Regions from separate parts of the Fusicatenibacter faecihominis genome, predicted to be linked through region 1. Evidence: riboswitches for the same ligand, from Rfam matches in the RefSeq annotation. Region 1 holds a riboswitch; each other region holds the start of a gene.
The links. Region 1 has a riboswitch for cobalamin ahead of LKD71_RS05210 (ABC transporter substrate-binding protein). Riboswitches for the same ligand answer to the same signal wherever they lie in the genome.
Positions count from the first base shown of each region.

Region 2: it holds a riboswitch for cobalamin, as region 1 does, so the genes downstream of both, LKD71_RS11070 (sirohydrochlorin cobaltochelatase) here and LKD71_RS05210 (ABC transporter substrate-binding protein) in region 1, are expected to answer to the same signal.
Region 3: it holds a riboswitch for cobalamin, as region 1 does, so the genes downstream of both, eno (phosphopyruvate hydratase) here and LKD71_RS05210 (ABC transporter substrate-binding protein) in region 1, are expected to answer to the same signal.
Region 4: it holds a riboswitch for cobalamin, as region 1 does, so the genes downstream of both, LKD71_RS11985 (ABC transporter substrate-binding protein) here and LKD71_RS05210 (ABC transporter substrate-binding protein) in region 1, are expected to answer to the same signal.

Region 1 covers NZ_JAJEPR010000006.1:51,834-59,274, forward strand. The annotation lists gene LKD71_RS05195 (ABC transporter ATP-binding protein) at 1-592, opposite strand, end outside; gene LKD71_RS05200 (ABC transporter permease) at 594-1,406, opposite strand; gene LKD71_RS05205 (ABC transporter permease) at 1,399-2,391, opposite strand; gene LKD71_RS05210 (ABC transporter substrate-binding protein) at 2,506-4,185, opposite strand; cobalamin riboswitch at 4,499-4,700, opposite strand; gene LKD71_RS05215 (MYG1 family protein) at 4,744-5,976, opposite strand; gene LKD71_RS05220 (PHP domain-containing protein) at 6,039-6,989, opposite strand; gene LKD71_RS05225 (hypothetical protein) at 7,019-7,231, opposite strand; gene LKD71_RS05230 (HAD family hydrolase) at 7,238-7,441, opposite strand, start outside.
Region 2 covers NZ_JAJEPR010000018.1:21,345-28,785, forward strand. The annotation lists gene LKD71_RS11055 (nucleoside recognition protein) at 1-368, shown strand, start outside; gene LKD71_RS11060 (DUF3800 domain-containing protein) at 530-1,309, shown strand; gene LKD71_RS11065 (lactate utilization protein) at 1,541-2,167, shown strand; cobalamin riboswitch at 2,316-2,512, shown strand; gene LKD71_RS11070 (sirohydrochlorin cobaltochelatase) at 2,696-3,979, shown strand; gene LKD71_RS11075 (hypothetical protein) at 4,104-4,994, shown strand; gene LKD71_RS11080 (ABC transporter substrate-binding protein) at 4,997-6,181, shown strand; gene LKD71_RS11085 (FecCD family ABC transporter permease) at 6,183-7,196, shown strand; gene LKD71_RS11090 (ABC transporter ATP-binding protein) at 7,200-7,441, shown strand, end outside.
Region 3 covers NZ_JAJEPR010000004.1:94,211-101,651, forward strand. The annotation lists gene LKD71_RS03480 (DUF3786 domain-containing protein) at 1-551, shown strand, start outside; gene LKD71_RS03485 (cyclodeaminase/cyclohydrolase family protein) at 644-1,273, shown strand; gene LKD71_RS03490 (bifunctional 5,10-methylenetetrahydrofolate dehydrogenase/5,10-methenyltetrahydrofolate cyclohydrolase) at 1,303-2,154, shown strand; gene LKD71_RS03495 (leucine-rich repeat domain-containing protein) at 2,155-4,941, shown strand; cobalamin riboswitch at 5,011-5,216, shown strand; gene eno (phosphopyruvate hydratase) at 5,622-6,917, shown strand; gene LKD71_RS03505 (bile acid:sodium symporter family protein) at 7,057-7,441, shown strand, end outside.
Region 4 covers NZ_JAJEPR010000021.1:14,036-21,476, forward strand. The annotation lists gene LKD71_RS11960 (P-II family nitrogen regulator) at 1-201, opposite strand, end outside; gene LKD71_RS11965 (hypothetical protein) at 262-534, opposite strand; gene LKD71_RS11970 (CGGC domain-containing protein) at 552-890, opposite strand; gene LKD71_RS11975 (ABC transporter ATP-binding protein) at 1,208-1,963, opposite strand; gene LKD71_RS11980 (FecCD family ABC transporter permease) at 1,960-3,048, opposite strand; gene LKD71_RS11985 (ABC transporter substrate-binding protein) at 3,060-4,169, opposite strand; cobalamin riboswitch at 4,352-4,553, opposite strand; gene LKD71_RS11990 (SseB family protein) at 4,725-5,153, shown strand; gene LKD71_RS11995 (GDSL-type esterase/lipase family protein) at 5,171-5,797, shown strand; gene LKD71_RS12000 (glycoside hydrolase family 31 protein) at 5,870-7,441, shown strand, end outside.

The DNA.
Region 1 (7,441 bases):
CTTTCAGGCTGTGGAAAGCATCCACCACCATCTCGATGCGCTCCTCATCCAGTCCCTTGGTGGGCTCATCCGCCAGGATCATATCGGCTCCCGCGATGATGCCCATGGCGATCATGGCACGCTGCTTCATGCCGCCGCTGTAGGTGAAGGGATACTGAGCGGCCACCTCTTCCTCGTCACCGATGTGAAAACGCTTCATCAGCTTTACCGCCTCGGCGATGGCTTCTTTTTTTCCAATCTTCTGATGCTCGATCATGGGTTCCGCCACCTGAAAACCAACGGTCAGAAGAGGATTCAGGCCGTTTCCGCTTCCCTGGGGCACATAGGAAATTCTGGCTCCGCGGATCTTGTCCAGCTGGCGGCGCTTCATCCGGATCATGTCCTCCCCCTCGAAAAAGGCCTCGCCTGTGACGATGGCATTTTCCGGAAGGAGATGGAGGATTGCCAGAAGGAGAATACTCTTTCCGCTTCCGGTTTCACCGACGATGCAGACTTTTTCTTTTTTATTCACCGTCAGGCTCACATTTTCCACTGCCTGGACCCCATGGCCGGAGGCAAAACGCACGGACACATTTTTTACGTCAAGAAGCATCTTACTCTCCTCCCTTCTTAATCTTTCCATAGTAGCCGATGAGCATAAAGCCCAGCACGCAGACGCAGATGCAGACGATGGGCGGCACATACCACCAGTACTGTTTTTTCATGATGCTGTTCCGGAAAAAGGCATAGTGAAGAACGCTTCCCCAGCTCTTCTCTCCGAATTCTCCCAGTCCCAGGAAGCTCAAGCCCGCCTCCGTCATCATGGCACCGGAAATGGCCATGGCTCCTCTGGTCAGAATGATGTCCTTAATATTCGGCAGAATGTGTTTGAAAAGGATCACCGCCGGGTGAACGCCCATCGTCTTTTCGATCTTGATGAAAGGCAGTTCTTTCAGCTGCATGACCCGGGCTCTTAAGATTCGCGCCGTACCAGTCCAGGCCGTGATGCTGATCGCGATGATCAGGCTCCATTTGCCGGGATTCAGGTAGGCAATCAGAAGAACTGTCAGAGGAAGACTCGGCACCGCCATGGCAATATTTGTGATGGCCGTGATAATCTTGTCTGCCACTCCGCCGAAATAACCGGATACCAGCGCCAGCACCGTTCCCACACCGGTCACGATGAAAGCGGCAAAAATGCCGATATAGAGGGAAACTCTTGTGCCGTAAACCATCTCCGAGAAAATGTCCTGGCCCACATCGTTGGTTCCCAGAATGTGCTCTTTGCTGGGCGGCAGATAGGACGCGATCATCTCTTTCGGGTCATAAGGGGCAATCACCGGAGCGAAAACAGCGATGATCAGGAAAAAAAGAATGATCAGAAGGCCTGCCGTAGCCGCCGCATTCAGACGAATTTTCTTATGCATCCTGAATTCCCTCCTCTCTGATTCTCGGATCGATGGCCGCGTTGACAATATCGCTGATCAGGTTTGCAAAAACCACCAGGGCCGCAGACAGAAGGAAACAGAACTGGGCTGTGGGGAAATCCCGGTTGGACACGGCATTATACAGGATCGTTCCCATTCCCTTCCAGCCAAAAACGACCTCAATGATCATGGAGCCGGAAAGAATACCGCCGAACTGCATACAGAAGGAAGTCGCATAAGGAACCATCGCATTTTTCATCACATGACGGAAAAGGACTTTTCTGGAGGGAAGACCTTTGGACTCCGCCGTCATGATGTACTCCTCGCTCCGCACCTGGGAAACTGCGCTCTTCATCAGCATGAAATCACCGGAAGTCCGGTAAAGAATCATGATAATCAGCGGCAGGAACATATGCTGGAGGATGCTCTGCACCCTCGCCATTCCTTCGACGCCCGGGGAGACCATTCCGTTGATGGGAAAAAGCTTCATCCGGTAGGCAAAAAAGATCAGCAGGATCAGACAGAAACAGTTTGAGGGGACCGTATTCACGATCAAAAGAATAGGCGTCATAATCTTATCAAAGAGTTTTCCCGGCTTCCAGCCCGCAATAACTCCCAGAAGGGCTCCTAAAAGTCCGCCGATGATCCAGGTGGGAATCGACAGAAAAAGTGTCCATTTGCAGGCTTTGAGAACGTTGGAAACGACCGGTTTCTGGTTCGTATAAGAGGGACCGAAATCCATGGTCACAATGTTTTTCAGGTATTTTCCGTACTGCACCGGAAGGCTGTCATCCAGGCCGTACCTGGCAATGAGTTTGTTCAGGGTCTCCGGATCGTTATCCAGCAGATAATAGTATTCCTCCTGGCCCACCAGATGGATCACCGGATCTCCCGGCATGATATGTACCAGAAAAAAGCTGATGGTGATGATAACAAAGATCGTCACAAAGGCCGTCGCAATTTTCTGTGCGATATGACGGGTCATAAACGATTTCTCCTTTCACATGAATCAGGGCGTTCTGTGCTTTCGCTTTTTCCCACCCATACAGAAAAACCGCCGGAACCCGAAAGGATCCCGGCGGAAAACATTCGTTTGTGATTATTTTGCTGTCAGACGATACCAGGTTGTCGCATGAACAGCACCCCAGGAGGGATAATTTTCCCATCCGGTATATTTATCGGTGCGGTAGGGGAAGAATGCGGTCTCCCAGCACAGAGCCTCAGCAGACATGCTATCAGCCACATAGTTCTGCAGTTTCTTGCAGTTCTCGACGTACTGATCATCGTTGACAGCCTGAGTCATTGCATAATAGGTATCACGGAAGCTGTCATCGCGGATGGTTCCCCAGAGCCAGGAGCTCTCGCCGTCTCTCAGCTCGCCCATGAAGTAACGGAAAGCGGTGCTGTAGGAAGCCACTCCGGAAGTGGTCAGAGTGATGGAGATATCATAGTTTCCTTTGGTAACGGTATCTTCCCAAACTTCACTGTTGGAAAGGCTGTCGTTATCCACATGGTTCTTAATGCCAACTTTGTCCAGGCTGTTCATGATAACCTCTGCGATACGGTTTCTCATATCCATGGATTTGGAGCTGTACTGCGGGATCACAGTCAGATCCATCGGGCTTCCGTCCGGAAGCTCACGGTAACCGTCGCCGTCCACATCTTTGTAGCCAGCTTCATCCAGCATCTCGGCTGCCTTGTCAGCGTCAAATTCCAGAGAACCGATGCTCTCGTCGTATCCTTTGCAGGAAGGCGGAATCACACCTTTTCCCGGAACCTTTCCGTACTCGCCGTTGATGGTGGTTGCCAGCTGATTGTAATCGATTGCATAGGAAGCAGCCTCACGGAAAGCCTGATCATTTCCCGGAGCTCTGTCTTTACCATACTCCATCTGGTAGCAGCCGGTGAAATCGCTCTCGCCGAGGTCGAGATCCGGTGTGCCCTGAACGGTGTCGATGACGTCAGCGTCGATCGGGTTTGCATAGTTATACATGGTATCGATCTCGCCGTTCATCATAGCCATCATCAGAGTGGTCTCGTCAGAATAGCTCTGTACGGTTACTTTATCAACGGTGATCTCGCCTAAGAAATCGTTCTCCGGAACAGCCTCATAGTAGGAAACCTGTGCATCGGAATCGTAGGAAACCAGTTTGTAGGGGCCGCAGCCGATGGCTGCTTCCGGTCCGTCCAGAGTGGTCGGATCATCGATGCCTTCCCAGATATGCTTTGCGTATACGCAGGCATTGTTGTTGCAGGAAGAGTTGATCCAGTAGTAAGCATCCGGCTCGGAGAAGATCAGGGATGCGCTGTCATCGCCGGTTACTTTTACTTCTGTAAGATTCTGAAGGCTTCCGTTTTTCCTCACATCTCTCATATATTCAAAGGTGAATACCACATCATCCATGGTTACCGGCTCGCCGTCATGCCATACGGCATCCAGCGGAATGGTGAAATCGATCTGTTTTCCATCCTCGGAGATCTCAAAGGATTTCCAGAAATAGGGCTGCAGATTGTTGTTCTCATCGCGGTATACGAAGTCACCCTGGGTAAAGCCATTGTAGTTCATACGTCCGAAAGCGTCGGTCTGGGTCAGGGAGTTGAATACGTTCTGATCTGCGATGGTTCCAACGATCAGATTCTCTACATGGTTGCCAGTGCTCTCGCTGGCTGCCTCGGTCTCGGTCTCTGTGGATGTCTCTGCTGCAAATACGCTCTGTCCCGGCAGCATGGTCAGGCACATAGCCAGACTCAGCAGCAGACTTACGGTCTTCTTTTTCATTTGTTTCCTCCTTAAATGCTAGGTGTAGTAGGTACAAAATGCTTACCGGATTGCTCCGCTGCAAAGCAGCTCCCGCAATCCTCTCCCCGCCATTCGCATATCGCGAAGCTTCGCTCCGCTTTTATGCTCATGTCGGGCGGGTCTCAAGGTCTTGCGCACCTCTGTGCAAGCACAGGCGTGCAAGGACTTTTCGACCCTATAAGCACAAAAAAGTGCCTGGAAGAATTTTCCAGACACACAGAACCAAAAGAGACGTCAGATCGACCTTCATCCGCCTCTTTGGAACATGCATCAGTCTTCCATTGAAACGGATACATCTCAAAATCAAAGGGGAGGTCTTCTGGCTCGGGGTCAGCCTCCTGGTCTTCCTTCTCAGCTTTCGCCAATGGCTATTGACCATTCGTCACCCTTACAGCAGCAAGGACTGCCGCAGATTCACACTGCGTTCCCTTTTCCCTTCGATCTATTCACTTTTTTCCTTTCGCCGGAAAGACCGGCTCTGCTTTGTAGTATAGCACACAAAAAACAAAATGCAAGAACATTCTGTCATTTTATTTTTCATGAGCCAGAAGGTATTTTTATGAGTAATTTTCTTTCCTCTTTTTTAATCATCGTCAGCACCGGCACATGTTTTTTCCGCAGGGCATGGACGACCGGATAGGTGTAAAATACCTCCCCTTCCACATAGACCGCCTCGGGCTTTTCTTTCAGAATCGCCTTCACCTGGGCTTTAATCCGGTTCTTCCATTCCTGCTTTTCCATAGCCACTTCGGTGAAAATCCCATCTTCATTAAGTTCCGGAAGCTCCGGCAGCGCCATCCGGACAATCTTCACTCCCGTCAGACCCGGAAGCTTTTGAAGAAGTGCCTCCGCTTCCTCTCCTCCCCCAAAGTTTACGAGAACCGGAGCCTCGTGAAACTCCGCCAGGCTGATTTTTGCCGCCTGAACCGCCTCCTCCAGCGTCTCCGTGGTCATGAGAAAACCGCCTTTGTGACAGAACACTGCCCCTGCAATGCCGGAAGCTGCCTCCAACTCCTCATTTTCCAGGCCCAGCCATGCCGAAGGAAAACTGCACTTATAATTCAGGGAATATTCCCGTTTCTGAGGCTGGATGCAGTAGCCGCCCCGGTTGGAGGGAAAGATCACAAAAGCGATCTCCGTCTCGGAGAGATGCTTCTGGCAGGGCACAAATTCCGGCAGAATCAGAATCTGTCGATTCTCCGCGGGGATTTCTCCAGCTTTGATAGCCCGCTCCTGTTCCGCCAGGATCTCCTCCACCCGACGGTCCGCCCGCTCATTTCCGCGGCAGCGCTCAAATTTGTTTTCCAGGATCATCCCGGCCACGCTCACCGCCTGGAAAAAAGCCTCATCCGTGCCTCCCTCCGCGTCCCAGGCCGGATTGAAATTGCCAATGAGAGACGCCAGCTCATTTTTCTCCCCGGTGTTGTCATTATTGTCCAGAGGCTGAACGAAGGTCTCGTCAAAAGAAAGCGCCAGTTCTTCGCCTAAAATCTCCGCCCCCAGCGCCTCCCAGAGAAGGCCGAAGGCCGCGTAGGGCACGCCGTTTTCCCGAATCCGGCTGTCCTTCTGGTGATGGTCGTAAGCGCCTCTTCCGATGTCAAAAACAATGCCGTCAAAATCTTCCGGCACCTGATTTCCCCTGCTGATCTGAATCTCCGGGTTCAGGTACAGGAGAAGGGCCGCGGAAAACACGTCGTCCGCGTGAAATTTTCCCCCATGGGTGAAGGCTTTCGCGTCTTTTTTTCTGATCTCATTTAATAACTGATTCATGATCCATTCCTTCCATAGATAAGTTCAGGGACCCGGCGCATCTGCTCAGGTCCCTGTGTTTTTTATTTCAGATATACAGCGTTCGTTCCCGCAAATTTTCCTTTTCCGTCCCGGATCTGGATCCGCACCCAGGCATCCTTTCCGTTCAGCGGAAACTCTGCTTCCGTGATGGTCTCCCCTTTCGGAGCCAGTTTCTTGTAGCAGTCACGGCTGTCCGTCACCACAAAAATTTTCTCCACCGGAGAAGTTTTTACCTTCAGCACACCGTCCTCAATCTTCGCCTCGTGGATCTCTGGAGCCATGGAGAAATAGAAATTTCCCTCTTTCATGGCTTTGATCACAGCCTCATAGGTCAGTTCCGAGGCTTTGATCTGAATAAAGCCGCCGAAGGAATCGCACATGGAATCTGTCACAGGAAAAATGTTGTGGTTGTCGTCGGTAGCCACGGTGAAAAGCTTCTGCCCGCTCCGGAGCATCTCGTCGTAGCTCTGGGGATTAAAACCGTAGAGACCGTCGTGCTCGCAGCCATGGTTGTAGATCTCCATGGCCCAGAGTCCCTCGAAATCCTTGTAATCGTCATAATTCTGCAAAGACCAGTAGGGATGATTGTAGCAGCACAGGAAACCTGCCTCCGTCCGCTCCTTTATGTAAGCGTTCTGTCCGGCCATATCCTCGTAGACATAGGTCGGCAGCGGGAACTCTTTTCCCTCCTCCGGATGCTCGTCGTAGAAATTCAGATGATAGCATTTGGCATGAGGCCAGCCGCCGCATTTTTCCGGATTCTCGGAAACATCCACCTCAATACCTGCCAGCGCGATGAAATTTTCATCCGTCAGCTCCGGATGGTAGCCGTAGGTCCGGTGATCTGTGAACGCCACGATGGAATAGCCTCTTTTCTGGTACTCTTCCTTGATCTGTTCCTTGGTCAGTTTTCCATCGGAGATCACAGTATGGCAATGCAGATTTGCCTTGTAAAACTTACCCTCTCCCGGGAAAAAATCATAATCCTTCATTTACTTGCCCTCCATACATCAGGATGGGTCTATTGTACCACAGAATGAAGAGCTGCGGCATACTTTCTTTTCCGTTCTTCCATTTTTCCTTCCTGGAAAAAATCTCCTCTTTTGCAGTAACGGTTGATGGGTTCATGGGAAAACATATACAGCCGGTTGACTTTTTCCCCGAGAAGGCCCTCGGGATCGTCAATGACCGGTGCTCCGGGCCAGATTGCCGCCCTTCTTAAATAATCTTCCATCCGTTATCACCAGCCTAACTGCTTCTTATTCTCCATCTGCTTATCCAGCATCTCGATGAGTGCCGGGATCTCACTGGGATCACAGACCACATAATCCGGCGTTTCCTCCTCATTTTCCGGCTTCATCCGGTACCGGGGACTGTAACCTGCCAGCACAGAAGTAATTCCCATTCGGTTGGCTCCGACGATATCACGCTCCAGGTTATTTCC
Region 2 (7,441 bases), on a different contig from region 1:
CGGATCATCCGGCGTATGAGTCAATTTCCATGAATTTTATCGCGAATTTCCTTGGTCTTGGCATGGCGGCCACCCCGGCAGGCCTAAAAGCCATGAAAGATCTGGAAAATCTCGAAGAAAAGCGGCGGGGCGGCAGGCTTCTCGGCAGAACTCCGGTGCCTCCCGGAACCGCCAGCCGGGAAATGTGTACCTTCCTTATTATGAATATCTCCTCCCTCCAGCTGATCCCCGTCACGATGATTGCCTACCGCAGCCAGTACGGCAGCGTGAACCCCGCCGCCATCACCGGCCCGGCGATTCTGGCTACCGCGGCAAGCACCGGTGCGGCGGTGATTTTTTGCGGGGTGATGAACCGAAAACGTCGATAATGCTTTAAAAAGTTGAAGAATCCTTTGCACGAATAATGCACAGGATTCTTTACTTTATATATAATAAAAAATAATGTTTGCAAATTTTTACTATTGAAAGATACTATGGGATACGGTAAAATATAAAGCAGTTTTATACTCACTGAAGAGAGGGCGAATTTATGGCAGAGTATACATTGTATATAGATGAAAGTGAGACATTTAACAGCGCTGGTGATAAATATTTTGTTATGAGCGGAGTTATTATAAAAGACAGCAATTATTCAGACATAGAAAATGTTTTAAATAAAGCAAAACAAATCGTATGGGAAAATATTCCGGGGTGTGAGAGGTACATATTACATGAAAAAGATATCAGCTTTGCAAGCAATCGCCTAAATTCACGAAAACTGAGTATGATACCAACGTGTTACCATATTTTTCAGGACAAGCATAAAGTAGTTCAGCTGTATAATGAATTATCAAAGATATTTAAAAATATGGATATATCAGTACTGGGAGTGTGCTTAGCTAAAAGGGTGTTATATTCTTGCTATGGGGAGAGTAAATTAAACAATCAATTTACAATAGCCATTCAATTGTTGATAGAACACTATTGTCAGTTCTTAATAAAAAATAAGGCAGTGGGGAATATATGTTATGAAGCAATGCAGCCAGAGCAAAATGATAAAATACAGCAGAGAATCTATGAGCTGAAAGCATTGGGAACTTTATATTATTCGTCAAAAACCATTCAGGATCATATAAAACAAATAAATTTTGTACCAAAAACAGATAATTTAGCGGGATTGCAGTTGGCAGACTTTGTCCCGAATACATTGGGGAGATATGCAGCTTCCATGAAGCCTAAAAATAAGGATTTTGCTAAAAATGTAAGAGCCAAGCTTTATGATGGAGATGCAAAAGAAAAGTATAAATTTGGTTTTAAAATTTTGTCATAAAAATGATTGACTTTCTAACTAAAGAAAGTATAATATAAATCAATGGGATTGTGGTTGTGAGGTGCTGATGAACTTCAGTGACCGTTTATGAACCGTTCTTTCGAGGGCTGGGAATAAGAAACAACCTGTCGAACCCATCAACAAAAGATACTTAAGGGCCTTAGCTATTTGCTAAGGCTCTTTTTCTATGGTAAGATAAGGATATCAATAGAAAAAAGGAGGAACCTACCTATGGATGAGAACTTAAGAAAAAGAAACGAAACCCTCGCGAAAACCGTCATTAAGGGTCTGAAATCCCGCAACATGTCCGGCTATTATGCAGCGGATAAGGAGGAAGCGCTGAAGCTGGCTCTGGAACTGATTCCTGAGGGGAGCACGATCAGCATGGGCGGCTGTGCAAGCGCCCAGGAAGTGGGACTGATCAAAGCGCTGAAAGAGGGCAATTATAATTATATCGACCGGGCAAAGCTTTCACCGAGGGAAAGTCTTATGGCTGCCTACGATTCTGATATTTTCCTTTCCAGTGCCAATGCCATCACAAGCGACGGTATCATGGTGAATATCGACGGAAATTCCAATCGCGTGTCCTGTATCGCCCAGGGACCGAGAAAAGTGGTCTTTATCGTGGGAATGAATAAAGTCTGTCCGGACCTCGATGATGCTATGAAGCGGGCCAGAAATGTGGCGGCTCCGGCCAATGCCCAGAGATTTGACGTCAAGACACCCTGCAAGGAGACCGGAAAATGCTTCGACTGCAAATCCCCGGATACGATCTGCTGTCAGTTCCTGATCACGAGATATTTCCGTCACGAAGGCCGGATTCATGTGATCCTTGTAAACGATAATCTCGGCTTCTAAGTTGGAAAGTCAAATACCCCGCTACAGGCAACGGGGTATTTGATCCTCGCGGAAATAAATTTTTTTACCACTTGTACTTTAAAAAAGAGTGTGCTATGATACGCATGAGGGTGGCAGATAGCAGTCTGCAGCTCCCAACAGCTGAAAACTAAATAAGAAAATATCAGGTGCCGTTTTAAAAAGAGAAAACTTTCAGCAAACGGGTAAAAGAGAAGCAGGTGAAAGTCCTGCGCGATCTCGTCACTGTAAACAGGGAGTCAAGGCCAGAATGTCACTGGGAAACCGGGAAGGCGGCTGCGGCAAGGATCTGTGAGCCAGGAAACCTGCCTGATGTTGGTACGGGGATAGTTATCCCGGATCACGAGTAATTGATTGTACCGTTTATCTTTTTCCCGCGATCCTTTTGCCTGTGTGTAAGAGGATTTTTTCATGTCACCGTACCTTATGATTTTCGCTGATGCAAAAATTAACATACATCAGGACGTCAGACCATAAAGATCTGTGTCTGGATCAAGGAGGAGAAGTAACATGAAAAACAAAATGGTAAAAGCTCTGGCAATCATGATGAGTGTATCCACCATCACAATGATGGGTTCCGCAAGCGTATATGCTTCCGAGACTGAGACCGAGACAGCCACTGAGGCTGTAACAGAAGCAGCAACCGAGGCTGTAACAGAGACAGCAACCGAAGCAGCATCTGAGGATGCCACTGAGGCAGGCTCTGAGAGCGACGATCAGGCAGCAGCTGATAATGTAGCAGCTCTGATCGATAAGATCTATGTTCAGGAGAGAACCGATACCACCGATGCAGACTGTACCGCAGCCAAAGAAGCATGGGATCAGCTGACCGATGCTCAGAAAGAGCTGGTTGAAGGTGAAGAGGCAAGCCCGGAGTATTTCGGACGTGACACCGGCGACGCTTCCAAAGACGATCCCCGCAACGGCGATGAGATCGGTGACAACGAGCTTCTGGTAGTAAGCTTTGGTACTTCCTTCAACGACAGCCGCGCAGAGGATATCAAGGGCATCGAGGATGCTCTGCAGGAAGCATATCCGGACTGGTCTGTAAGAAGAGCATTCACTGCTCAGATCATCATCAACCATGTACAGGCAAGAGATGACGAGAAGATCGATAATATGGATCAGGCTCTTCAGCGTGCCGTTGACAATGGCGTTAAAAACCTGGTGGTACAGCCGACTCATCTGATGCACGGCGCTGAGTACGACGAGATGGTAGAAGCGATCGACGGTTACAAAGATAAATTTGAGTCCGTAGCCATCGCAGAGCCGATGCTGGGCGAGGTAGGCGACGACGCTACCGTTATCAATGACGACAAGAAGGCAGTTGCCCAGGCGATCACCGATGAAGCTGTAAAAGCAGCCGGTTATGACAGCATGGAAGCAGCAGCTGAGGATGGAACTGCATTTGTATTTATGGGTCATGGTACTTCCCATACTGCAAATGTAACCTATGATCAGATGCAGACCCAGATGGAAGAGCTTGGATTCACCAATGCTTTCATCGGTACGGTAGAGGGTAAGCCGGAAGATACCGCTTGTGAAGAGGTTATCAAGAAGGCTCAGGATGCAGGCTTCAAGAAAGTTGTTCTTCGTCCGCTGATGGTTGTAGCTGGTGACCACGCTAACAACGATATGGCAGGCGATGATGAGGATTCCTGGAAGAGCCAGTTCGAGGCTTCCGGAGCATTTGACAGCGTTGACTGCCAGATCGAAGGACTGGGAAGAATCGATGCTGTTGAGCAGATTTATGTAGAGCATACAAAAGAAGCTATCGATTCTATCGCAAAATAATCAATAAAGCGGACATTCGCAATCCGCTTTTGCGACTGCGTTCAAACAAAAGGATAAATCTCAGCTGCCCGGAATGTTTTCAAAGACATCCGGGCAGTTGTTGTAAAAGAGGAGGAAATTGATTATGAAACGTTCCATGACATTCTTTTTATCACTGATCTGTGCTACTGCCATGATGGCAGCTCCTGTGGCAATGGCAGCAGAGACCGAAACCGAGACAGCTGTTACCGAGATGGTATCTGAGGCTGAGACGGAGACCGGCAGCGAGACCGAAACCGAGGCAGAGGGCGTTCTGGAGGATGGCACCTACACCGCAGAGTTTGATACGGACAGCTCCATGTTCCATGTCAATGAGGCAAATGACGGAAAAGGCGTTCTGACGGTAAAAGACGGTGAGATGACCATTCACATATCTTTAAGCGGCAAAGGCTTCCTGAATCTTTTCATGGGAACCTCCGAGGATGCGAAAAAAGACGGCGCAGAGCTTCTGGAGCCGACCACAGATACCGTAACCTATAAAGACGGAACTTCTGAGGAGGTTTATGGCTTCGATATCCCGGTGCCGGCCATTGATGAAGAGTTTACCGTGGCAGCCATCGGCAAAAAAGGCAAATGGTACGACCACAAAGTCAGCGTCAAGAATCCGGTGAAAGAGGACGGCGCAGAGAAAAAGACCGTTGCTGATCTGAATCTGGAGGATGGCGATTACACGACAGAGGTAACTCTGGAGGGCGGAAGCGGCAGAGCAACCGTAGATTCTCCGGCAGCCATTACGATCAAAGACGGCGAGGCAACTGCAACCATCGTATGGAGCAGCCCGAACTATGATTATATGCTGGTAGACGGTGAGAAATACGAGCCGGTAAACACCGAGGGAAATTCTACTTTTGAGATCCCGGTAGATGGCTTCGATTATCCGATGGAAGTCGTTGGAGATACCGTAGCTATGAGCGAGCCTCACGAGATCGAGTACACCCTGCAGTTTGATTCTTCTACTATGGAAAAGGCAGAATAAAAATGAAAAAAAGAACAGGATGGCTTCTGAACGCAGTCCTGGGGTTTTCTGTGATCTTTTCTTCTTCGGCAGCGCTGGTTCCCATCCGGAGCTTCGCAGCCGAAGAAACCAGTGAGACGGCCGGAGCTGACACTGCGAAGGAGGATCTGGCAGGACTCAAATATGACCACAGTCTGGAGCTTCAGTATGCGGATCAGTTTGCCGTGGATTATTATGAGGGCGATTATGCCCTGATTACGATTGAAGGCGGCGACCAGTTTCTTCTGGTGCCTGAGGGAAAAGAAGCGCCGGACGGTCTGGATGCGGATATCACCGTGATCCATCAGCCTCTGGAAAATATCTACCTGGTGGCAACTTCCACGATGGACTTTTTCCGAGCTCTGGACGGACTTGGCAGCATCAGTCTTTCCGGAACGAAAGCGGATGGCTGGTATATCGACGAGGCGAAGCAGGCTCTGGAGGATGGTTCCATTGTTTTCGCCGGAAAATACAGTGCGCCGGATTATGAGCTGATCCTGTCAAAAAACTGTGATCTGGCTTTGGAATCCACGATGATCTACCATAATCCCGAAGTAAAAGAAAAACTCGAAGAGTTTGGCATTCCGGTTCTGGTGGAACATTCCAGTTATGAGAGTCACCCCTTAGGCCGGACCGAGTGGGTGAAACTTTACGGCGTCCTGCTGGATAAAGAAGAGGAAGCAGAGGCGGTTTTTGAGGAGCAGGCAGAGAAGCTCAACTCTATCAAAGACAGCGAGAACACGGGAAAAACCGTGGCCTTTTTCTATATCAATTCCATGGGCTCTGCCAACGTGCGGAAATCCAATGATTATGTGTCGAAAATGATCGAGCTGGCCGGTGGAAAGTATATTTTCAACGATCTGGGCACCGATGAGGAAGGCCTTTCCACGATGAACATGGGAATGGAAGATTTCTATGCGGGAGCCAAGGATGCGGATTATATCATTTATAACAGTACCATTGACGGCGAGCTGGGTTCTCTGGACGAGCTGCTGAAAAAGAGTACGCTTCTCAAGGATTTCAAGGCGGTCAAAGAGGGAAACGTCTGGTGCCTGACCAAGAGTATGTTCCAGGAAACGACCTGTCTTGGTGATGTCATCATGGATATCCACCGGATGCTGACGGAGGACGATCCCGAAGGGCTCACCTACCTGTATCGATTGGAGTAATATGGAAAAAAGAGGAAAAATCCGTTATATTTTTTCATTTGTTACCCTGACAGTGCTTTTAGGAGCACTGATTTTCTGGAATATCAACGCCGGCAGCGTCTCCGTGAGTCTGGGTGAGGTCTTCTCTATCCTTTTTCAGAAGGGAGGAGATGAGACGGCCAGAAATATCATCTGGTCCATCCGTCTTCCGAGAATCCTGGCGGCGCTGATCCTGGGTGGAGCTCTGTCCGTATCAGGTTTCCTGCTCCAGACCTTCTTCAACAACCCTATTGCGGGGCCGTTTGTCCTGGGAATCTCGTCGGGAGCCAAGCTGACGGTCGCCCTGACGATGATCTTTCTTCTGGGAAAAGGCCTGACCGCGGGTTCCGCGGTGATGATTATGGCGGCTTTCGTGGGTTCGCTGATTTCCATGGGATTTGTGCTTCTGGTCTCCAGAAAGGTCCGGAATATGTCGATGCTGGTCATCTGCGGCGTTATGATCGGTTATATCTGCTCCGCTGTGACGGATTTTGTCGTAACGTTCGCTGACGATTCCAACATCATCAACCTGCATAACTGGTCTCAGGGAAGCTTTTCCGGTATGAACTGGGACAATGTGGCTCTCATGGCTGTGGTGGTTTTTGTGGCGCTGGGGCTGGCATTTTTCCTTTCCAAACCCATGAGCGCTTACCAGCTGGGGGAGGCTTACGCGAGAAATATGGGCGTGAATATCAGTCGGTTCCGGGTGGAACTGATCCTGCTTTCCAGCGTGCTTTCCGCCTGCGTGACGGCTTTTGCAGGTCCGATCTCCTTTGTGGGAATTGCAGTGCCGCAGCTGATGAAGAGTCTTCTGAAAACGGCGAAACCGATTCTGGTGATTCCGGCCTGTTTCCTGGGCGGAGCAGTGTTCTGCCTCTTCTGTGACCTCATTGCCAGAACCGTTTTTGCGCCCACGGAGCTCAGTATCAGTTCGGTGACGGCAGTCTTCGGAGCACCGGTGGTGATCTATGTCATGATAAACCGGAAGCGGGGGTAAGCCATGGAGAAAAGTTTTATTTATACGGAAAATATGACCGTGGGTTACGATGGAAAAGCGCTTATCCGGGATATCCGGCTTTCGCTGGAGAAAGGCCAGATCCTAACGCTCATCGGCCCCAACGGTGCGGGAAAATCCACGATTTTGAAGAGTATTATCCGTCAGCTGAAGCTGGTGGATGGAGCCGTTTTTCTAGATCAGAAATCCATGGAAAAAATGACGGATAAGGAGATTTCCAGGAAGCT
Region 3 (7,441 bases), on a different contig from region 1:
CATCTCTGCGTTCTGGAATTCCTTACGATAAAGATAAAAAAGTATTCACCCTTCGTATGCTGGGAAAGGAATTTCTCATTTCCTGGCCGGAATTTGAAGTCCGCCGGGCTGATGAGACAGATACTCAGTATGCGGCGATTCTGGAGGGAGTGCCGGCGAAGATCATGGCGATCCGCATGATCGCCAACGGCATAGCTGCCGCACCGACGGGTAAGTATCTTACCTATCGTGAGGTGCCCTGGGGAACCGTTTATCTTCAGCAGTTTACTGGACGATGTATCAGCAGACTGGCGTTTTCCTATGGCAATCGTCTGGCAGACTTTTGTGCAGTTATGGAACGGATGGGAGCAAAAAAACTGCCCATGGGAGATGCTTCCTATGAGTTTGAGTTTATCAATGGTTATTTTGTCCAGTTTATTCTCTGGGCCGGAGACGATGAGTTTCCACCATCTGCTCAGATCCTTTTCTCCGATAATTTTCCCCTGTCATTTTCTGCGGAGGATATGGCAGTGGTGGGAGATATCACGATCGGAACCATGAAAAAGCTGTAATTACTCCGGGATCATTCCATGAGACATTTTGACTCGCAGTCAGGAAAAACCGGATAGTTTCTAAAAAGCTATAAAATCAGGAGGTATGAATTATGGGATTTTCAACTGTACCCTGCAATGAATTTGTAGAAGTACTGGCATCCAAAGCACCCGTTCCCGGCGGCGGCGGAGCTTCCGCTCTGGTCGGAGCCATCGGAACTGCCCTTGGAAACATGGTAGGCAGCCTTACCGTCGGCAAAAAGAAATATGCGGATGTAGAAGAGGAAATGTATGAGCTGAAAGGAAAGGCAGATGCTCTTCAGAAAGAGCTTCTTCATCTCATTGAGAGAGATGCAGAGGTCTTCGAGCCCCTTTCCAAAGCATATGGTATGCCAAGAAACACCGAGGAAGAGAAGGCTGAGAAAGCTCGTGTCATGGAGATCGTTCTCAAAGATGCCTGCTCTGTACCCATGGAAATCATGGAGAGATGCTGTGAAGCCATTGACCTGATCGAAGTGTTTGCTGAGAAAGGTTCTACTCTGGCGATCAGCGATGCCGGCGTTGGTGCAACGTTCTGTAAAGCAGCTCTTGAGGGAGCTTCTCTGAATGTGTTCATCAATACCAAATCCATGAAAAATCGTGAGTATGCTGATGAACTGAACAAGAAAGCAGATGAGATGCTTTCTGTATACACCAAAAAGGCAGAAGAGATTTATCAGAGTGTGGCTGCACGCCTGCGCTGAGAATGAGATAAAAGAGAGGTACAGATAAAATGGCAAAGAGACTTTTAGGTAAAGAAGTAACGGCTGCATTAAATGAAAAGATCAAAGCTCAGGTTGCTGAGCTTCAGGGGAAAGGTGTAAACCCCACTCTCTGCATCATCCGTGTAGGTGAGAATGAGAGCGATATCTCTTATGAGAGAGGAGCAACCAAACGTTGTGAGACTCTGGGCGTTGCCTGTGAGAAAATCCTTCTTCCGGCTGACGTTTCTCAGGAAGAGCTCCTTTCTGTGATTGACAAAGTGAACAAAGATCCGCAGATCCATGGCGTTCTTCTGTTCCGTCCGCTTCCGAAACATCTGAATCAGTCTGTGATCGAGAATGCTCTGGATCCGGCAAAAGATGTAGACTGCATGACCGATGGTTCCATGTCCGGCGTATTCACCGGCAAGAACGTAGGTTTCCCGCCCTGCACACCGCAGGCCTGCATGGAGATTCTGGATTACTACGGAATCGACTGCACCGGAAAGAAAGCAGTTGTTGTCGGAAGAAGCCTGGTAGTTGGTAAACCGGCTGCCATGATGCTGATCAAGAAAAACGCAACCGTTACCGTATGCCATACGAAAACCGTTGATATGCCGTCCGTAGTAAAAGAGGCTGATATCGTGATCGTGGCTGCAGGCCGCGCCGGTGTTGTAGATGCTTCTTATGTGGCGCCGGGTCAGACGATCATCGATGTAGGAATCAATGTAAATGCAGAAGGCAAACTCTGTGGAGACGTTGCTTTTGATGAAGTTGAGCCGATCGTTGATGCCATCACTCCGGTTCCGGGCGGTGTTGGAAGCGTTACTACCTCTGTACTGGTAGGCCATGTCGTAGAGGCAGCTGCAAGAACACTTGCATAAATGATTTTTAGAAGGGGTGTGCCTGGTGGCGCATCCCTTTTTGACAGTGAGGAAAGTTATGAAGAGAGAAAAAATATTTTTATCCTTATGGTCCTGCTGTTCTGCATTCTGTTTTTCCCGGCGGGAAATGTGAAAGCAGATGACACCCTTCTACCCACAGCGTGGGACAACCGTGGAGTTTATCTGAAGAGATATTCGGATCTGGTCAGCCTGGATGATGGGTATATGAGAGTTTTTAACAAGGAAAAAACGGTCTGTATTGAGTATTACGATAATGATTTTAATATCAAAAGCAAGAAAAGTATTCCTTTGGAACTGGATCTCTGGGGTGGCTTTTATAATGGCTCCGACGGCTATTATCTGGTAGAGGGCCAGAATAATACGGGAGAAGACGACGCAAAGGAAGTCATCCGTGTGATCCGCTATGACCGGAACTGGAATAAAACGGAAACGGCGCATATTACCGGTATTGCCGGTGATGAGTTCGGACAGGTACGTTATCCCTTTGATGGCTGTGTGGAAATGACGGAACTCAATGGGATTCTCTATATCGCTACCGGACATGAGGGGTATGTAGATGCCTCTTTAGGCCAGGGTCATCAGGGACTTTTGGTGATCGCTGTGGATCAGCAAACCATGACGGGTGAGATCATTGATAATGATCTCTGGCATTCTTTTGCGCAGTATGTGAAAGTGAGAGATAACCAGCTTTATCTTCTGGAGCAGAGTGAAGGTTCTCGTTGCACGACGCTTTCCAGGTATGATACGGCAGCAAAGCAGTGGAAACGGATCTCGGTGTATCAGTACGGAGGAAACCGTACCTCTTCCTGGGCGCTTCCCTGTTATGCCAGCGTAGATGCCATGGAAGTTTCGGATACATCTGTTCTTGGTCTGGGAACCTCCATTGATCAGACAAAGTATGACACGGCAAGAGAAAATAATCTTCCCATGAATATTTATCTTACCGTGACTCCGTTGGATGATTTCACAGAGGAAGCGACAAAAGTAATTTCACTGACCAATTATACAGAATCCGGAAAAGCCTTTATGGGCGTTAAAATCACAAAGGTGAATGACAACCGCTTTATGGTTTCCTGGGAAGAATACAACGATGAGACAGAAGGAAGCGGAACGGAAGAGGATACTCTGGCTGGCAGTACACTCCATTATGTTTTCATTGATGGAAAAGGAAACCGGATCAGCCAGGAATATACCACAGGAGCTCCGATCAGCGGCTGTCAGCCGGTTGTAAAAGGCGAAAAAGTCGTTTATTATGCCTCCAATAAAAATATGGTGGATTTTTATTCCATTGACAGCAATACCGGAAATACAACTAAAAAAATGTACCATGTGGCAGGAGAAGGGGTCGGCTGGAAACTTCAAAATGGCGTACTGACTGTTTATGGAAACGGTGCACTCTTCCTGGATCCGGAGGATCGCTACCGCTTTCCGGTTGCTTCTTCGGGTGACGGATATTCCTATACGCAGCAGGGTCCCTGGCATGCGATCCAGAGTAAAGTAAAAAAAGTGGTCATTTGCTCTGGTATCACGGAAATACCGGAAAGAGCATTTCCGTATTTTACCAATCTGGAAGAGATCGAGATCGAACCAGGGCTTAAAAGCATTGGGAAAGAGGCGTTCTACGGCTGTGATGATCTGGAAAAACTGACCATTCCGGCCAGTGTGACAAAGATCGGCGAGGATATCACCTGGACAGGATATTTTTGGATTGGCAATTATAGCCATGTGATGGCAGGAACGATCTATGCGCCATACAATTCCTATGCGGTCCAGTACGCGAAGAAAAATGCACTCCGCTATAAGATCGATCTTTCCGGAGCCAAGGTAAGCGGTCTCAATGCAAGCTATACTTACACCGGAAAGGCAATCACGCCGGCTGTAACAGTAAAGCTTGGCAGCCAGACACTGAAAGCAGGAGAAGACTACAGCCTTTCTTATTCCAATAACAAGAAGGTAGGAACGGCAAAGTTGACGATCAGCGGAAACGAGTCTTATTACGGAAGCATCCGTCTGACTTTTGAGATCAAAGCAGCCGCTTCCACCGGCCAGGATCAGAAGCCGTCCGGTCAGAGACCATCCGAGCAGAAACCATCGGCTTCCAATATGGCTTTAAAGCCGGGAACTGTGAAGACCGACAGCAAAACAAAGAATGTCTATAAAGTGAAAACTGCAAGTACGGTAGAACTGAAACAGCTGAAAAATAAAAATGCTTCCATGGTTACGATCCCGTCCGCGGTGAAGTTCAATGGAAAAACTTATCGGGTGACCTCCATCGCTGCCGGTGCTTTTAAAAATAATAAGAACTTGAAAAAAGTGACCATTTCCGGTTATATAACCACGGTCGGAGCAGGAGCTTTCCAGAACTGCACCTCATTGACTACAGTTAAAACGGGAAGCCGTGTAACGACCATCGGTTCGAAAGCCTTCTACGGCTGCGGGAAACTGACAACGGTTGTTCTTGGCAAAAATGTCAAAACGATCGGAAACCTGTCCTTTGCAAATTGTGTTTCCCTTCGGAAAATGACGCTTCCGGCAAGAGTAGAAAAAATCGGAAGCAAGGCTTTCTGTAATGACGTAAAAATGGTTTCCTTTACGATCCAGACGCAGAAACTGACCTCCAAAAAAATCGGAAGCAAGGCATTCACCAATATGGGAAAAAACAATTACAAAAAGCTGGTGGTGAAGGTACCGAAGAACAAAGTTAACACCTACAAAAAACTGCTTCGCAGCAAAGGACTTTCCACAAAAGCAAAAATTACAAAATAGAATCAATTTTATTAGAAAAAGGGGGGGTTGACAACCTCCCTTTTTAAGTCTATAATGTTGTTAGTGTAATTTAATATTGCAGTATCAAGTGCAGGCAGTACAATTCCGCAGTTACTGTCTGAAGAGGGAACCAGGTGAGAATCCTGGACGATCCGGTCACTGTAAACAGGGAATACCGCTCAATGATCCCATTGCATTACCCATATTAAATGTGAGAAGGGGAGCCGGTGTAACGATCTGTAAGTCAGGAAACCTGCTTGGTATTTGAGATGGGCTTCCGAGTAAAGTCAAACATCCAATCGGACACTATTCCGCAGGTGTCTCAGAGATGTCAGCCATGGGTAGGCAGGCAGTTTTTATTTATGATTATGATTGTATGCATCTCGAGCATATTAATATACACGAACAATACCTCCTTCTTAAGAACAGAAATTCCGCATCTGTTCTTTCGATGTAAAAAAAGCAGCAGCGCCGTTATGGTGCTGCTGTTTTGCTATACAAAAATACTTGTTACGCAAACTTTCTCAATTATGTTCCGGGATTTCTCTTGCATTTCGCAGAAAGTTATGATAAGCTAACCATGGTTAGAAAAACCTAACTTACTGTGAATAAATCATGCAGACTCCTTCCGCCCCCTGAGCAAGGGTGGGAGGGTGCATGGAGAAAGGATCGAAATAAAGATGAAACATTTATCCATTGAAAAAGTAATCGGAAGAGAGATCATTGATTCCAGAGGCAATCCCACCGTTGAGGCGGAAGTTTATCTGGCAGACGGCACCATCGGAAGAGGAGCTGCTCCCAGCGGAGCATCCACCGGTGAGTTCGAGGCTCTGGAGCTGCGTGATGGAGATAAAGAACGTTTTGGAGGAAAAGGAGTATCCAAGGCAGTGAACAATATCAACACTGTCATCAACGACGTGCTGAAAGGCGTGGATGCTTCTGATATTTATGCAGTAGATGCAGCAATGCTGAAAGCAGACGGAACCAAGGATAAATCCAACCTGGGCGCTAATGCGATCCTGGCTGTATCCATCGCAAGCTGCAGAGCAGCAGCAACCGCACTGGAGATTCCCCTGTACCGTTTCCTGGGCGGCGTAAACGGCAACCGTCTTCCGGTTCCGATGATGAACATCCTGAACGGCGGCGCTCATGCAGCAAACACCGTAGATGTACAGGAGTTCATGATTATGCCTGCTGGCGCAGAGAGTTTCCGTGAGGGACTCAGATGGTGTACCGAGGTGTTCCACGCACTGGCAGCTCTCTTAAAATCCAGAGGACTGGCTACTTCCGTAGGTGATGAGGGTGGTTTCGCTCCGGACCTTGGAAGTGACGAGGAAGCTATCGAGTGCATTCTGGAAGCTATCCGAAAAGCCGGTTACGAGCCGGGTAAAGATTTCGTTCTGGCTATGGACGCTGCTTCCAGTGAGTGGAAGGGCGAGAAGAAGGGCGAGTACATCCTTCCGAAATGCGGCAGGAAATATACTTCTGCAGAGCTCGTTGAGCACTGGAAGAAGCTTTGTGAGAAATACCCGATCTATTCCATCGAGGATGGCCTGGATGAGGAAGACTGGGAAGGCTGGCAGGTGCTGACCAGAGAGCTGGGCGGCAAGGTTCAGCTGGTAGGAGATGACCTCTTCGTTACCAACACTGAGCGTCTTTCCAAAGGAATTTCTCTTGGCTGCGGAAATTCCATCCTGATCAAACTGAATCAGATCGGTTCCGTATCCGAAACTCTGGAAGCTATCAAGATGGCCCACAATGCAGGCTACACCGCTGTTACCTCTCATCGTTCCGGTGAGACTGAGGACACCACAATCGCAGACCTGGCTGTTGCACTGAACACCTGCCAGATCAAGACCGGCGCTCCCAGCAGAAGTGAGCGTGTGGCAAAATACAATCAGCTGCTCCGCATCGAGGAGGAACTGGGCGCGTCTGCCGTTTATCCGGGCAAAAAAGCTTTCCATATCAGCCGCTAAGGCAATCTGCAGACATCTGACCTGAAAACGAAAAGACCTTGGGGAATATCGCCGAAGATGTTCCCCGGAGGTCTTTTTTTCTTGCCTTTTTTCCAGATTCATCGTATCATAAAAAATATATATTAAGGAAGAAAGAAATATGCTCAGTAAATTTAATCAATTTATAGAAAAATGGATGGCGCTGGTTACACCGGCCTGTCTTCTTTTTGGTGTGCTTTTTCCGGATGTCGCGAAGCATGGGCTGCCTTATGTTTCCCTGGTGTTTGCCTTTATGACCTTCACGGGAGCTCTGAAATCGGATTTTCACGATATGGCCCGGGTGCTGAAGCGGCCTTTTCCCCTGCTGGCCTGTCTCGGCGTGCTCCATGTGTTGCTGCCGGTTCTGGCCTGCGGCCTGGGACACCTGCTCTTTCCGGGAAATGACGACCTCATCACGGGTATGGTGCTGGAATTTTCCGTGCCTACAGCCGTGGTCGGCCTTATGTGGGTGACGATTTACGGCGGAAACAGCCCGCTGTCCCTGT
Region 4 (7,441 bases), on a different contig from region 1:
GGTCTTGAGATTTTCAAGTTTCTCTTTCCGGGCAATAATCTCAATCTTTGTGAGAGGCTGGCGCGCTTCTTCGATCGGCGGGTACACATACGGTTTATGAAGCTCTACTTCTTCTCTCCGTCCGTCGGTCTGGGCTTCCAGATAAGCGTCGCTCCAGTCCATCGTATCAATATTCATGGCAAAATCATGATAAACGCTCATGATTCCATACTCACTGATATCTGCTCCCTCGATCTCCTCCGCTGCTGTCAGTCTCAGGCGTCAGGCCTTTTTCAGAAGCCAGAAAACCAGGGCTGTTCCGGCTCCTGCAAAGGCGAAAGCCCAGATGCCGGCAAGGAGCTGAACGGCCAGAAGCAGAATGCCGCCTCCATGGGCCAGTCCGCCCTCTGTGGAGGAGATGCCCACAGCCAGAAGGCCCAGAATCCCGGCAACGCCAAAGATCGAACAGAGTCCTGCAGGATCATCCACCTTCATGTTCTGATCCATATTTTCAATCATCAGTACCGAAAAGAAACCTGCCAGCACTGCCAGCACACACACGCCTTCTCGATTCAGTGTGTTCCATCGACCACTTCAATGCCTTCTTCTTCCAGCATCTCCATGATCCTTGCCACGTTCTTGCAGCGCACACCTTCTTTGTTTTTCGTGCAGAGTCCCACATGGACGGTCTCCACACCTTCCTGTTTCATGCGTTCTACTTTTTCTTTCATGCCGTCGTCTTCGTCGGGATCGTTTCCGCAGCCGTTGCAGCGCATAAAGGCTGCTACTTCCACATCCATTCCTTTGTATCTTTCAAAGCTTCTGATCCGCTTATTGAACGCGGTAAAACAGGCTGCCCCCGCACAGACTTTATTGGAATTGAGGCAATTTAACATAGCAATTTTTTTCATTATGTATCCCTAACCTTTCTTTTTTGCAGACAAGTCAATATGGCAGTTACTTAATATTCACTGTACAAGGCGCCTTTTCCCAAAAAGCGCCCTCCTAATATCACCTATGAATTGCTCCGCTGCTACGCAGCTCCCGCAATCCGCCAAACATTCGAAATCCGCTGATTTACTGCGTAAATCGCTACTATCTACACTCCGTTTCGGTCGGTGCAAAACGAACATTCACTGGATGTTCTGCATCTCATATTTGGCGAGGCCCAAGCTCAAAAGTCTTATCGTGCAAGCAAGAACGACTTTTCGAGCTTTTGCCCCTGGTATCAATAGAATAAAATATGCATATTTCCCTTACTGTCCTCCACGATATCGCTCTCCACCTCGTAGATCTCCCGGATCAGTTCCCGGGTCAGGATCTCCCGCGGGGTACCCTGAGCGACGATCTCACCATTTTTCAGCACATAGATCCGGTCGCAGAACATGGCCGCAATATTGAGGTCATGGATGGCGGAAATTACCGTGGCATCCAGTTTTTTCACGATCTTCAAAAGCTGAAGCTGATGGGTAATGTCCAGATGGTTCGTGGGCTCGTCCAGAATGAGGCAGGGGGTCTGCTGGGCCAGGGCCCGGGCAAGAATCACCCTCTGCTGCTCACCGCCGGAGAGCGTCGAAAAGCTCCGGTCCGCAAACTCAGCCATTCCAACGGTCTTTAAGGCTTCCGCCACAATCGCGTAATCCTCGGCATTATCCCGCTCCAGCGCTTTCTTGTGCGGGGAACGGCCCATGAGGACCACTTCCCGCACAGAAAAATCAAAATTATAATAGTTGTGCTGGGCTACCACGCCCAGGCTTCTGGCGGAAGTCTTGTAATTCATATCCTTCAAAGGCTTTCCATCCAGAAAAACGGCTCCCTTGTCCGGGGAGAGCACGCGGTAAACGCACTTCAAAAGCGTGGATTTCCCGCTTCCGTTGGGACCGATCAGGCCCACAAATTCCCGGTTTCCAGCCTCCATCGAAACACCTTTCAGGATTGCTTCCGCTCCGTAGGACAGTTTGATGTCTTCTGCTTTTACATTCATCCTCTGCCACCTCCGAATCCGTAAGACCGACGTACCATCAGATAGATAAAGCAGGGCGCACCGATGATGGAAACCAGGATACCGATGGGCATCTCAGAATTTTTCAGGATGACACGACAGCCTACATCCGCCCAGATGAGGAAAATGGCTCCCACCAGAGCGCAGAGGGGCACCAGTCTTCTGTGGTCCGTTCCGAAAATCATCCGCACCGCATGGGGCACGATCAGGCCCACGAAACCGATGGTTCCCGCCGCATAAACGGCAAAACCAACCATCAGGGAGGACAGGATCATATAGAGGTTTCTCGCCCGGTGAAGGTCCGTTCCCAGTGTGATGGAGGCCTCATCTCCCAGAAGCATCAGGTTCAGATTCCGGAACTGGGACCAGAAAATCAGCGTTCCGATGAACACCACCGGAAGAAGCACGCCCACCCGCTGCCATTTGGCTCCGGCCAGGCTTCCCATCGTCCAGAACATGATTTCTGAAGTGGCGTTTTTATTATTTACAATATAAATGGCAAAATTTCCGATCGCAGAGCAGACGGAGCTCACAGCCATTCCGGCCAGGATCAGCTTGCCCGCATTGGATCTTCCGCCGATATTTGCGATAAAAAGAACCAGGAAAGACGTTCCCATCGCTCCCAGGAACGCCATTACACCCACGGAATTGGCTCCAAAAAGGGCTCCGAAGCCAAAAAGGACGCCGATCGTGGCTCCCAGAGAAGCGCCGGAAGAGATTCCCAAAACATAAGGATCTGCCAGCGGGTTTTTCACCACGGCCTGCATGACCACGCCGCAGACTGCCAGTCCCATACCCACACAAAGGGCAAGGATCACCCGGGGAAACCGGATGATCCATACCACGTCATGGACAGCTCCTTCTGCAAAATCTGAAAATTTTCGAATATGAAAAAGTTCATAGGCAACGACGCTGTAGACTTCCTTCACAGAAAGATCGGCATTTCCGAAGGTGATCGAAGCCAGAACGGAAAACACTAGCAGCGCCAGCAGTACGATGAGGACTGTGGTAAAACCGACGGTGGAAAGGCCCACCCGTCTACCGCGTCCGCTGTCACTTTTTTTCACTTTTTAACTCCTTACTCGATACCCAGATCGATATCCGGATACAGACCCTCTGCAAAGTTCACGATTCCGTCTTTGGTGCGGGTTGCGCTGGCATACATCTCACTGAGCATGATCGGAACCACACGGCCGTTCTTTACGGCATCCAGGCTCTGATAAGCTTCATCCTTGAGGAGCACATCCAGTTTCTCCTGCTTTACGGTCTCCGGATCATCTCCGGAATAAGGCATATAAACGACGAAGATCACATCCGGATTTGCTGCGATCACATCTTCTTTTCCTACGCTGGAAGCATCCGGGTTTGCCAGCTCGCCGCCCAGCTGAGTCAGCATATCGCCGCCCAGAGTTGCACTTCCGTAATTGGTAAAGGTATCATCCCAGGATTCCAGGATCAGGGCAGTCGGCTTCTCTTCAATGGATGCAGTTGCCTCTGTTACCTTTGCAATGGTATCTTTCATATCATTTACGATTGCTTCTGCCTTGTCCTGTACATCAAAGATCGTTCCGATGTTCAGGATATCTGTATACTCATTTTCGAGTGTGCGGGCATACTTTACATCACCGGTACCGGGACGGGTATTCGTATTGATGTAGGTATTGGTTCCTTTTTCCACCCAGCCTGCTGCATCACCCAGCGTCTTGTCTCCGAAAAGAGAGCCCCAGGAGAAGATCATATCCGGCTCAAGCATGGTCACGGTCTCAAGCGACGGTGTGAACTCATCCAGATAATCTGTTTTGGAAAATGCTGCTTTCTGATCTTCGGGAACCTCATTGTCCAGTCCTGCGGTTGCCACGATATGATCCTCCAGGCCCAATGCCAGAAGGGTTTCGATACAGCCCTGGTAGACTGCCAGCACCTTCTCCGGTGCTTTTTCATAAGTGGTCTCAAGTTCCAGTCCGTCACTTCCATAGGTTGTAATGGTAACCGGATACTCTGTCTTTTTCTGTGAGTCTGAAGCCTCTGCTGCTTCGGTCTCACCCTCGCTCACTGCTTCCGTTGCCTGATTCTCCTCTTTGATGGCCTCTGCATCTTTTCTCTCAGCTGCGAAAGATACACTTCCGAAGGTCATTCCTGCTGCCAGGATCAGGGCTGTCATTTTTGCTGCGACTACTTTTCTTTTCATGTTGCTGCTCCTTTTCTTTTGTTGCAGATGGCACAGAAAATGTTTACCGGCAGCCGCCGTCTCTTTTCCGTTCATCTGTTTTTTGATCGTGCGGACCGGAACGCCCCATCCGCCATGTTTTTTCGAGAACGGCAATCGAAAAGTATCCTTCTTATAGACAGAAGACCACTGTTACGGGAGTTCGCTTCTGTCGGATCTGAGCAGGTTTCCTGACTCTGAGTATCTTCACCTGGATCCCGTCTTCTCACGGTAAGACCGCAATGACATCCGTAGGATCCGGCTCCTCTCTTACAGTGACCAGTTCGTTCAGGATTTCCACCTGATTCCCTCTCCCTGCCGGAATGTTCTCGATATCCGGCAGTCACTCAAATCCCCTGTTCCATTGTCCTAATAAACTTAACATAAACAAGGAAGGTTTGCAATGAGTTTTTTATATGGAAATCCGCTTTGATCTGCCGCTTGCTTTCTCTTTTCGACTCATGTAAACTATGATCGTGGAGATCCGCTATTCCTCCATAAACCCATATGCATCAACAGAAAAGAGAGGTATTTTCCATGACAGATACATCCGCTCCCCATACCGATCCCGGTCTTGAAGGAAATGAAAAAATCGAGGCAGCCATTCTGGCCCTCCAGCAGGAAGCCAGCCAGGAGCTTCTGGCCCATGCACTGACCGTACTTCGCCGCCGCATGCGGGAGAACGGTCAGCTGATCCTGGCTGTAGAGCCGTCTGCGGGAAAAGAGCAGCTCGCTCTGAAAACCATTCAGACACCGGATGGCAATCTCTGGTGGGTGGCTTTTACCAGTTTTGAAGAACAGAACCGGGGCGGCGGCAGCGTCATGTCCGGTTTTCTCGCAGATATGGATCAGCTCTTCCCCTCCGCCATCCCCACCGATGGCATCCATGGCATCATCCTCAATCCCTGGAACCGGACCTTGATGCTGAACAAAGCTCTTCTCCAGATCATTCTCGGAAACAATTAAATAAGGAGGTTTTTCCCATGAGTATTCCCTTAGATCCCGAAAAAACGCTGAAACTTGCCCGTTACGACCACCTCAACAAAACCGCTGTTCCCGGTCAGATCCTTTTCGCCGGGTCCAGTCTGATGGAGCAGTTCCCCGTCCACGAATTTCAACTGGGTGCCGGCCTTTCTTCCATTATTTATAACCGCGGCGTGGGCGGTTTCACCACTGCGGAAATGCTGGAGCATATGGAAACCTGCGTTTACGCGCTGAAACCGGCCCGCATTTTCCTCAATATCGGTACCAATGACATGAATCCCGCCGATTACCGTAAGGAAGAGCTGATGGCCCGCTATGAAAAAATGGTCCAGGAGATTCTCGCCCGCCTTCCCGGCGTTCAGCTCACTCTCCTGGCCTACTATCCCGTCAACCACGACGCCGCTCCCGACGACAGCTGGTTCTTTTACCGGACCAACGAGCGCATCCATGAGGCCAACGAGGCCGTAGAGGCTCTGGCTGAAAAATATCATTTAGGTTTTCTCGACCTCAACGCCCCGCTCACCGATGAAAATGGAAACCTGAAGGCTGAGTTCACCATCGACGGCGTTCACATGTATCCCAACGGGTATTGGGAAGTGTGGAAGCAACTGGTCAAAATACCGTAACTTTTCATCAAAATATCGGTAGAACTTTCCAAAAGAAAGCATTATACTGCAGAAAAAGGAGGTTTATACATTATGATTTCAAGATTTTCCTACGGCCATGTCATCGAGACCGAGGCCATTCTTCAGAAACCCGCTGCTGAAAACGGCGCTCTTCCTTTCCTGACTGTGGATGAGGCTTCCCTTTCCCTCACCTATTCCATGGACGACAACGACAAGGTCTATGGCCTGGGCGAAAATGTCCGCGGCATCAACAAGCGCGGCTGGATCTACCAGAGTAAATGTTCGGATGAGGCGCAGCATCTGGAAGACCGCCGCTCCCTTTACGGCGCCCACAATTTCTTTGTGGTGAGCGGAAAAGAAACCTTTGGTATTTTTGTCGATTACCCGGGAATCCTCACCTTTGACATCGGATATACCCGTTACAGCGAACTGAAGATCACCGCTTCTGACTGGAATCTGGATGTCTATGTCATCACCGGGAGCGACGTCAAGGATATCATCCACCAGTTCCGCCAGCTCATCGGCAGAAGCTTTGTGGTTCCCAAATGGGCCTTCGGCTACGGTCAGAGCCGCTGGAGCTATATGTCTGAAGATGAAATCCGGGAAGTCGTAAGAAAGCACCGGGAGCTTCAGATCCCTCTGGACAGTGTTTATCTGGATATCGACTACATGGATCGCTACAAGGATTTCACCCTGAACAACGAAACCTTCCCTGATTTTGCTGATTTCAATCAGGAAATGAAAGAGGACCACATTCATCTGGTTCCCATCATCGATGCCGGTGTCAAACAGGAAGAAGGCTATCCCGTCTATGAAGAAGGCCTGAAAAAAGGCTATTTCTGCACCAAAGAGGACGGCTCTCCTTTTGTGGCCGCCGTCTGGCCCGGCAAGGCGCTTTTCCCGGATATGCTCAATAAAGAGGCGAGAGACTGGTTCGGCGAACAGTACAAATTCCTGCTGGATCAGGGCGTGGAAGGCTTCTGGAACGATATGAACGAGCCTGCCATTTTTTACACGGAAGATCGTCTGAAAGAAGTTCTGGACAAAATAGATGACTATAAAGACCGAAACCTAGATATGAATGAATTCGGGGAAATGACTGCTCTGGTGGGAAGTCTCAGCAACAACACAAAGGATTATACCCGTTTCTATCACAACATCCAGGGAGAAAAGGTATCACACGACCGGGTACACAACCTGTTCGGCTACAATATGACCCGGGCCGCCGGAGAAGCCTTCGAGCGTTTAGAGCCGGATAAAAGGATCCTGATGTTCTCCCGTTCTTCCTATATCGGCATGCACCGTTACGGCGGTATCTGGATGGGTGACAACAAATCCTGGTGGTCTCATATCCTTCTGAACCTTCATATGCTTCCATCCCTGAACATGTGCGGTTTCCTGTATACCGGTGCTGATCTTGGCGGCTTCGGCGCAGATACCACAGAGGATCTCATGCTCCGCTGGCTGGCTCTCGGCATTTTCACACCGCTTATGAGAAACCATTCCGCTCTCGGCACCCGCCGTCAGGAGGCTTATCAGTTTGAAAACATGGATGGTTTCCGTCACATCATCGGGCTCCGTTACCGACTGCTGCCCTACCTTTACAGTGAGTATATGAAAGCGGTCTTAAACGATGAAATGATG